4 regions of the Nitrincola nitratireducens genome follow, and region 1 is predicted to be linked to each of the others. Evidence: predicted binding sites of a transcription regulator. Region 1 holds the regulator's gene; each other region holds the start of a gene.
What was found. Region 1 encodes sigma-54, which starts transcription at its own class of promoters, with help from an activator protein. Its sites were predicted from a motif close to TGGCACNNNNNTTGCTNT; they were not measured.
Positions count from the first base shown of each region.

Region 2: a site for sigma-54 is predicted at 1,371-1,388, ahead of glnK (P-II family nitrogen regulator). Genes of this name have one in related genera too.
Region 3: a site for sigma-54 is predicted at 971-988, ahead of flgB (flagellar basal body rod protein FlgB). Genes of this name have one in related genera too.
Region 4: a site for sigma-54 is predicted at 1,087-1,104, ahead of glnA (type I glutamate--ammonia ligase). Genes of this name have one in related genera too.

Region 1 covers NZ_AONB01000001.1:58,875-61,081, reverse strand. The annotation lists gene lptB (LPS export ABC transporter ATP-binding protein) at 1-527, shown strand, start outside; gene D791_RS00280 (RNA polymerase factor sigma-54) at 569-2,068, shown strand; gene hpf (ribosome hibernation promoting factor) at 2,120-2,207, shown strand, end outside.
Region 2 covers NZ_AONB01000013.1:35,206-37,412, forward strand. The annotation lists partial or broken gene D791_RS11585 (ammonium transporter) at 1-898, opposite strand, end outside; gene glnK (P-II family nitrogen regulator) at 946-1,284, opposite strand; gene D791_RS11595 (accessory factor UbiK family protein) at 1,658-1,951, shown strand; gene D791_RS11600 (YifB family Mg chelatase-like AAA ATPase) at 1,983-2,207, shown strand, end outside.
Region 3 covers NZ_AONB01000023.1:32,603-34,809, reverse strand. The annotation lists gene D791_RS16070 (flagellar hook assembly protein FlgD) at 1-51, opposite strand, end outside; gene flgC (flagellar basal body rod protein FlgC) at 70-507, opposite strand; gene flgB (flagellar basal body rod protein FlgB) at 510-908, opposite strand; gene D791_RS16055 (CheR family methyltransferase) at 1,093-1,932, opposite strand; gene D791_RS16050 (chemotaxis protein CheV) at 1,950-2,207, opposite strand, start outside.
Region 4 covers NZ_AONB01000025.1:16,339-18,545, forward strand. The annotation lists gene glnA (type I glutamate--ammonia ligase) at 1-1,004, opposite strand, end outside; partial or broken gene typA (translational GTPase TypA) at 1,406-2,207, shown strand, end outside.

The sequences.
Region 1 (2,207 bases):
TTACCCGTTTACCGATGCACGGGCGCGCACGCCTTGGCTTGGGCTACTTGCCACAAGAAGCCTCCGTATTCAGGAAACTATCGGTTGCTGAAAACATCTTGGCTGTTTTACAAACGCGAAAAGATCTTAACTCATCTCAGCGCAAGGCAATGCTTGAAAGCTTGCTAGAAGAGTTTAGTATTACGCATATACGTGACAGTTTAGGCATGTCCCTATCTGGTGGAGAGCGTCGACGTGTTGAAATCGCGCGAGCGTTGGCAACCGAACCTGCGTTTATTTTGCTTGATGAACCCTTTGCGGGTGTTGATCCAATATCGGTTAGCGATATAAAGCAAACGATCAAGCATCTACAATCTAAAAATATCGGCGTGTTAATCACGGACCACAATGTCCGTGAAACACTTGATATATGTGAACGAGCATACATTGTTTCGGAAGGTCATATCCTTGCAGAAGGCCACCCATCTGACATAATGGCAAATGAACAGGTTCGACAAGCCTATCTTGGCGAGCAGTTCAGGCTCTAAACATTAATCCGTATCCTTCAACTGAGTGATATATCTGGCATATGAAGCAAGCCTTACATTTAAAAATCGGCCAGCACCTCACCATGACGCCGCAATTGCAGCAGGCTATTCGCTTATTGCAATTATCGACGTTGGACCTACAACAAGAGATACAACAAGCGCTGGAAAGCAATCCGCTGCTTGAAATCAGCGAAGATGATACGGATACGGATATCCCAGTCCATTTAAGTTCGGACAACCAACGAGAGCTGAGCACAGAACCCTCCTCAAATGACCGTGAAGAGGTGGTTGAGCATGAAGCGGAAGCTGAGCACGATTGGAACGATCAAATACCTGAAGACCTCCCCACAGACAGCAGCTGGGAAGATACCTTTCAGCATCAAAGTTCAGGGAGCAGTTCTGACAGCGAATGGGCCGACAATGAAAACGACTCTCGTGAAGACACGCTGCTTGATCATTTAAATTGGCAGTTAAATTTAACACCTATGTCCGATGCGGATCGCCTGATTGCTGAAGCGATAATTGAGGCCATTGACCCTGATGGATATCTGCAGGTTAGTGTTGATGAACTCATGGAGCAATTCGTTGCTCAATTCCCCGATATCTTCAGTGATATTGACCTTGATGAAGTCATCGCCGTGTTACACAGGGTTCAACAATTTGACCCCCCTGGCGTTGCGGCACGTGATTTGAGCGAGTGTTTAAGCATTCAGATTAAACAATTACCAGACACTCTGCCTTGGAGAGAAACGGCTTTAAAGTTAGCGAATGAACATCTCCAACTCTTAGGGAATCATGACTACAAAGCGCTAATGCGCAAGCTGCGCTTGAACGAAGAAGACTTGTCGTCGGTCATCGAGATCATTCAGTCACTCAATCCAAAGCCCGGTGCCAGCATTGCTTCCAGTCAATCTGAATATGTCATACCTGATGTTGTCGTTCGCAAAGTCCAAGATCAATGGATTGTCTCGCTAAGCCCAGAGACATCACCGAAGCTTCAGATTAATACACAATATGCCGATTTAATTCGACGAGCCGACAACAGTGCTGACAACACCTATTTGAAAAACCACCTACAAGAAGCTCGCTGGTTTCTAAAGAGCCTAATGAGTCGAAACGAGACCTTATTAAAAGTCGCAACAGAAATCGTCGAGCGCCAAAAAGACTTCTTAGAAATGGGTGAAGAGGGCATGAAACCGATGGTCCTTCATGATATTGCTGAGGCCGTCTCTATGCATGAATCCACCATTTCACGTGTCACCACTCAAAAATTCATTCATACTCCTCGAGGTATTTTTGAATTGAAATATTTTTTCTCAAGCCAGGTGAACACGGCTGATGGAGAAGGCGCATCTTCAACAGCTATCCGAGCTCTGATTAAAAAGCTTGTTACAAGTGAGAATACCGCCAAGCCTTTAAGCGATAATAAAATTGCACAACTCTTAATGGAGCAAGGTATCAATGTTGCCCGTCGAACCGTAGCAAAATATCGTGAAGCTTTAGGTATTCCACCTTCTAATGAGCGTAAGCGTCTGCTTTAATTATAATAGATAGGTACGAGCCATTTCGTACCCTTACCAAGGAGACAACCCATGCAGATCAATATTACTGGCCACCATGTAGAATTGACTGAATCCCTAAATGACTACGTTCACACTAAATTTGAGCGTCTTGAACGTC
Region 2 (2,207 bases), on a different contig from region 1:
GGCTCAGCTGTGATGGCAACCAGGCCAGCCAGCGCACCGTTAAGCGCCATGGTCAGATCTGCTTTTTTGAACCACAGGCGAGCAAAGATCAGAGCTGCAATCACACCACCAGCAGCGGCTGCGTTGGTGTTGACGAACACTTGAGCGACGTTGTTGGCTGAATCAACATCCGACATTTTCAACTCAGAGCCGCCGTTGAAGCCGAACCAGCCCAACCAGAGTATGAAAGTACCGAGCGTTGCCAATGGCATATTGGCCCCAGGAATCGCATTGATTTGACCGTCTTTACCGTATTTGCCCTTACGTGCACCCAGTACTAGCACACCTGCTAATGCGGCGGCTGCACCTGCCATGTGGACGATACCTGAGCCTGCAAAGTCAGAGAAGCCTGCTTCACTCAAGAAGCCACCGCCCCAGGTCCAGTAGCCACTGACTGGTAGATGAAGCCTGTCATGACGACGGCGAATGCCAAGAAAGCCCAAAGCTTCATACGCTCAGCAACAGCACCGGATACGATTGACATACAGGTGGCAACGAAAACCACTTGGAAGAAGTAGTCAGAGCGAGCTGAGTAGTAAGGTGCATCTTCATCACCTGACAGTACATCCGCGACACTGTTTTCATCGCCAATTAAACCGCCAAGGCTTGGGAATATGCCGCCTGCATCTGAGCTGTACATGATGTAGTAACCGCATATCAGATACATGGTGCAGGCAATGGCGTAAAGTGCGACGTTTTTAGTCAGGATTTCTGTGGTGTTCTTGGCACGGACCAAGCCAGCTTCGAGCATGGCAAAGCCAGCGGCCATCCACATTACCAAAGCACCACAAATTAGGAAATAAAACGTATCTATAGCATAGGCAAGGTGTCTAACCTCGTCCGCGGTGGCGAGAATCATCTCTTCCATCGTTTAGCCCTCCATCAGGCGAAAAGTGAAAAATCGTATTAGAGTGCGTCGTGGCCGGATTCACCGGTACGAATGCGAATAACTTGCTCTAACGGAGTGACAAAAATCTTGCCATCACCAATCTTTCCAGTTTGAGCGGCTTTACTGATTGCTTCGACCACTTGGTCAACGACATCATCGGCAATCGCTGCATCAATTCTGACTTTAGGCAAAAAATCGACAACATATTCTGCCCCACGGTATAGTTCGGTGTGTCCTTTCTGACGCCCAAATCCTTTGACTTCAGTTACGGTAATCCCCTGAATGCCAATATCGGATAGCGCTTCCCTTACATCATCAAGCTTAAAAGGTTTAATGATCGCTGAAACCAGTTTCATAAGAATGTCTCCCCTGGATACAAAATGTTCAAACTCATACTCGTGTGTCCCCCCTGTGCACAGAGATGGGTTCGCTTGCCAATACAATAGCGAAACCTGTGCCAATAATTTATTGTTGATTTTTTTCAATGCTTTAGGTGTCTTCAGTGCTCAGTAGGTGCTGGAATTAAAGCATCATAAATGTTCAGTCGTATGATTTAGGTGCACTCAAATCGTGCACGCACTTAAATGGTGCAATCCTGCGTATGCTTATTGAGATCACGGGAAAGAGCTGTCTTTAGATGCAGGCTGACGTCAGTTGAGGTAAGCTAGGCTGATTTACTCATGGGTCATCTAGTTTAGTCGGTCGTCGGCCAATCATTGGAGCAATGTCATGATTCATCAAAAACTGGCGGAAGGGTTCTCCGAACAACTGAGCCAATTCTTGAACGGTGCGAAAGAGTTACCGGGTCAAAAAGAGCTGCAACAGCAAATGAATACTCTGCTACAGGGGACGTTTAATCGGCTCGATCTTGTCACTCGAGATGAGTTTGAGGCGCAGAAAGCCGTTTTGCTTCGAACGCGTGAAAAGCTCGAAGCCCTGGAAGAAAAGGTTGCTCAATTGGAAATGCGTTTGGATATCGCCAGCCAAGTGACGCAAACTGGGTCAACCACTACAGAAAGCTAGGTTTTTTGCTCATTAACCAAGGAAGGTTTTTATGTCATTAGCGGTTCTATTTAGCCGTGCTCAAGTGGGCATTGAGTCGCCCCAAGTCGTTGTTGAGGTTCATCTCTCCGGTGGACTTCCCTCCCTATCCATTGTTGGATTGCCCGAAACCGCCGTTAAAGAAAGTAAGGAGCGTGTACGCAGTGCGCTTTTAACGGCAGGCTTTGAGTTTCCTCAGCGTCGAATTACCATAAATTTAGCCCCTGCAGACTTGCCA
Region 3 (2,207 bases), on a different contig from region 1:
GTTATCGCGGTTTATCTGATCAAATATGTTGCTCGTGTTAATAGTGCTCATCTCTCAACCCTCTGAGACTTAGCTTTGACCTAAGGTCATGGTTTTCTGCAGCATCTGCTTCGTCGTATTCAGTACATCTGCATTGATCTGAAATGATCGTGATGCTGAAATCATATCGGCCATTTCTTCAATCACATTGACGTTTGGATAAAAAACGTAACCCTGTTCATTTGATAAAGGATGATTCGGCTCATACGCCATACGTAAAGGCGTTTGACTTTCAATAATATCCAATACTTGTACGCCTTGACCGGGCGCTAACCCAGTGGGCGTTTCACCTAACTGACTTACGTCTGGCGCCTTTAGTGCGAATACGGGTTTGCGCGCTCTATAGGTTTCACCTTCGCTAGAGCTAACGCTCTCAGCGTTTGCCATATTACTGGCGGTGGTGTTCAAACGTATGGTTTGAGCACTCATAGCAGAACCCGCAATCCCAAATACATTCGACAAAGACATACTTATTCACCCTTTATGGCTTTTTTAAGCCCACTGAACTTGCCATTCAAAAACTCAAAGCTCGCCTGATAACGTAACGAGTTATCAGTAAAACGACTAATCTCTTCCTGCACTTCGACTGTGTTGCCATCAACCGCAGGCTGAAAGGGTATACGGTACATTAAATCTGCAGCAAAATCGGGATTCACTAATCCGTCGATATGCCCACCCTGCGTTTTCTGTAAATGCAATGGACTGTGCGTCATCTTGCTCTCAAGCACCTGCTTGAAATCGACATCTCGCGCTTTAAAGTTAGGCGTATCAGAATTCGCAATATTATTCGCCAACACCTCGGCACGATGTGCTCTGAAAGTCAGAGCATCGGCATGTATTCCGAGAGCTGATTTGAAATTAATTGACATAGCCTTGACCTTACCCATTTAAAACGTGAGAAGCGAACACCTAGATACGCTTTACTACAAATAAAGCAATCTACGTGCCACTCATTGTAAACTATTGATTTTATTTGAATCTAATAATGATAGAGGTCTATCCATCATTATTAGCAAGGTGAAAGCGGCAAGAGTCTGCCACTTAGGCGGCAAGTTAAATGCTCTGGTAAATAATGCCGGGGCGGCAATGAATCATGCGGTATAAATCAGGCAAGCCAGAGAGCGACTCAGAAGCACCTAAAATAAGATACCCTCCAGGCTTGAGCTGCTTATGCATTTTTCTCAAAATTTCAGTTTTAACATCCGATGAAAAATAAATCAGAACGTTCCGACAGAATATAATGTCAAATTGACCTAACGAAGAGTACTGTCCTAGCAGATTAAGGCTTTGAAACTTAACGCGCGCTTTAATCTCCGGTTTAATCGTCCAACTCCCTTCGGGGTTTTTTCTAAAAAAACGATTCAAGCGATCCTGCGACAACCCACGGCCAAGCGCCAGCATCTCATACTCACCACGCTTCGCCTGATCTAAAATCACTGAAGAGATATCTGTGGCGACAATTTCTTGGCCTGCCGAAAAAGCCCCCGCACGAGACTGTCTAAACTCTTCGATCACCATACTGATTGAATAGGGCTCTTGACCGCTTGAACAGGCTGCAGACCAAATCCGCAGCTTTTGCATTGGCTGACCACTGGCGATTTCGGGCAATAGTTTATCTTTGAGTATTTCATATGGATGAATATCTCTAAACCATAAGGTTTCGTTGGTTGTCATCGCGTCAATGACTTGCTCTTTAAGGAGATTGCCTCCCATCGAGTTAAGCCGATTCACCAGCTCGCTTAATGTCGCAAAGCCTTCCTTTTGCATAATTTTGCTTAGGCGGCTCTGTACAAGATATTGCTTGTGCTCGGCTAATAAAATTCCACAGCTTTTCTCAAGAAACTGGCTAAAGTTTTTGAACTCATCAGATGTGATCGTGAACCCTGTTCTCACATAGCCCCCTTACTTAATCAGCGCTTACTGACCGCTTCAATACGTTTAACCACAACAGAAGCAAGTTCGTCAGGATTAAACTTAGCTAAGAAGCCATCAGCTCCAACTTTTTTAACCATTGATACGTTAAAACCACCGCTTAAGGATGTATGCAGAATAATGTGCATTCGCTGCATACGCGTATCGTTGCGAATCATTGATGTTAAGGTATATCCATCCATCTCAGGCATTTCGATATCCGAGATCAGCATCAAATAATACTGTTCAACATCAAC
Region 4 (2,207 bases), on a different contig from region 1:
GCCAGCATAACGGGTGCTTCGAAACCTGGAACCAAACGCTTGTAGGAGTTGGTTGATGGGTTACAAATAGCGTTCAACGCTTTAGCGTGCTTGATAATACCGCCGATGTAGTAAAGTGCATAATCGCTCAGACCCGCATAACCGTCGCCTGCGAAGATGTTTTTACCATCTTTGGACATAGACAAGTGAACGTGCATACCAGAACCGTTATCACCAACCAAAGGCTTTGGCATAAAGGTAGCTGTTTTGCCATACGCATGTGCAACGTTATGCACGCAGTATTTCAGGATTTGAACTTCGTCAGCTTTCTTAACCAGAGTGTTACCACGCACACCGATCTCACACTGACCAGCCGTGGCTACTTCGTGGTGATGCACTTCAATCGTTAAGCCCATTGCTTCCATTGCGTCGCACATTGCGGCACGAATGTCATGCAAAGAGTCGATTGGTGGAACAGGGAAGTAACCGCCTTTAACACGTGGACGGTGTCCAGTGTTACGTGAGCCGCCTTCCAATTTCATGTTTGAAGACCAAGCCGCTTCTTCAGAGGAGATGGTATAACCACAGCCACTGATATCAGCATGCCAGTTTACTTCATCAAATACGAAGAACTCTGGCTCTGGGCCTAACATTGCAGAGTCAGCAATACCCGTAGAGGCCAAGTACTGCTCAGCACGCAAAGCAACTGAACGTGGGTCACGGTCATAGCCTTGGCCAGTCGCAGGCTCAACGATGTTGCAACGAACAATAACAGTAGGCGCTTCAGTGAAAGGATCCAGAACCGATGCACTGTCATCAGGCATCAGGATCATGTCAGATTCTTGAATTCCTTTCCAACCTGCGATAGAGGAACCATCGAACATTTTCCCTTCTTCGAAGAAGGAATCACCCATATCAGATACTGGAATGGTAACGTGCTGCTCTTTACCTTTGAAATCAGTAAAACGCATGTCGATCCACTTAGCACCGCTCTCTTTGATCAGATTCAGAGTATTCTCTGACATACGACTCTCTCCACATGTTAGCTATATGAATTTGCCGGAGGCCGGATGCAGAAAATATCCGGCGTAACCGCTTACATCAGTACAAGCAATGAACGTGCCAGTGTAAAAAACCCCGCCAAATCAGGCTCTTAAGAGCCGACAAATTGGTAGTGATTCATTTTTTGCACCATTAAGAGGCACGATTATCAAAAACGCACCATTAACACCCACAAAACAGGTTGGCGACGATCGTATTTTGTGCAATGCACGTCTAAATCATACTGGATCAACCGCAAATTTGCGCCATCCCGGTGCAAATATAAATTTAATTGACATGTTCAAAATGTCATCAAACTTTCGTCGCTTGTTCGGGGTTAGTTGCGTATAATAATGCGCTTTAGACAAAGAACCGGTACAAACTTGTGATCGAAGACTTAAGAAATATTGCTATCATCGCCCACGTCGACCATGGCAAAACGACCCTCGTCGATAAACTGCTGCAGCAGTCCGGCACCTTAACGCGCCGTGATGAGTCCGCTGAGCGAATCATGGACTCGAATGACCAAGAACGTGAACGCGGTATCACGATTCTAGCCAAGAACACCGCCATTAAATGGAACGACTATCGTATCAATATCGTTGATACACCGGGGCACGCGGACTTCGGTGGCGAAGTAGAACGTGTTCTTTCGATGGTAGACTCTGTTCTTTTATTGGTTGATGCGGTTGACGGCCCAATGCCTCAAACGCGTTTCGTAACCCAGAAAGCTTTTGCTCAGGCTTACACCCAATTGTCGTCATCAACAAGATTGACCGCCCAGGCGCACGCCCAGACTGGGTAATGGACCAGGTATTCGATCTGTTCGATAACCTTGGCGCAACTGACGAACAGTTAGACTTCCCTGTTGTCTACGCATCAGCGCTAAATGGTATCGCTGGCTTAGACGCGGATGACATGGCTGAAGACATGACGCCGCTGTTTGAAGCCATCATTAAACACGTTCATCCGCCACGTGTTGATCCAGAAGGCCCATTGCAAATGCAAATCTCGGCATTGGATTACAACAGCTACGTAGGTGTAATCGGTATCGGCCGTATTACACGTGGCCGTCTGAAAACCAACACTCAAGTTAAAGTAATAGACAGCCATGCTCAATTGCGCAGTGGCAGAGTATTACAAGTCATGGGCTACCATGGACTTGAGCGTGTCGAAGTTCCTGAAGC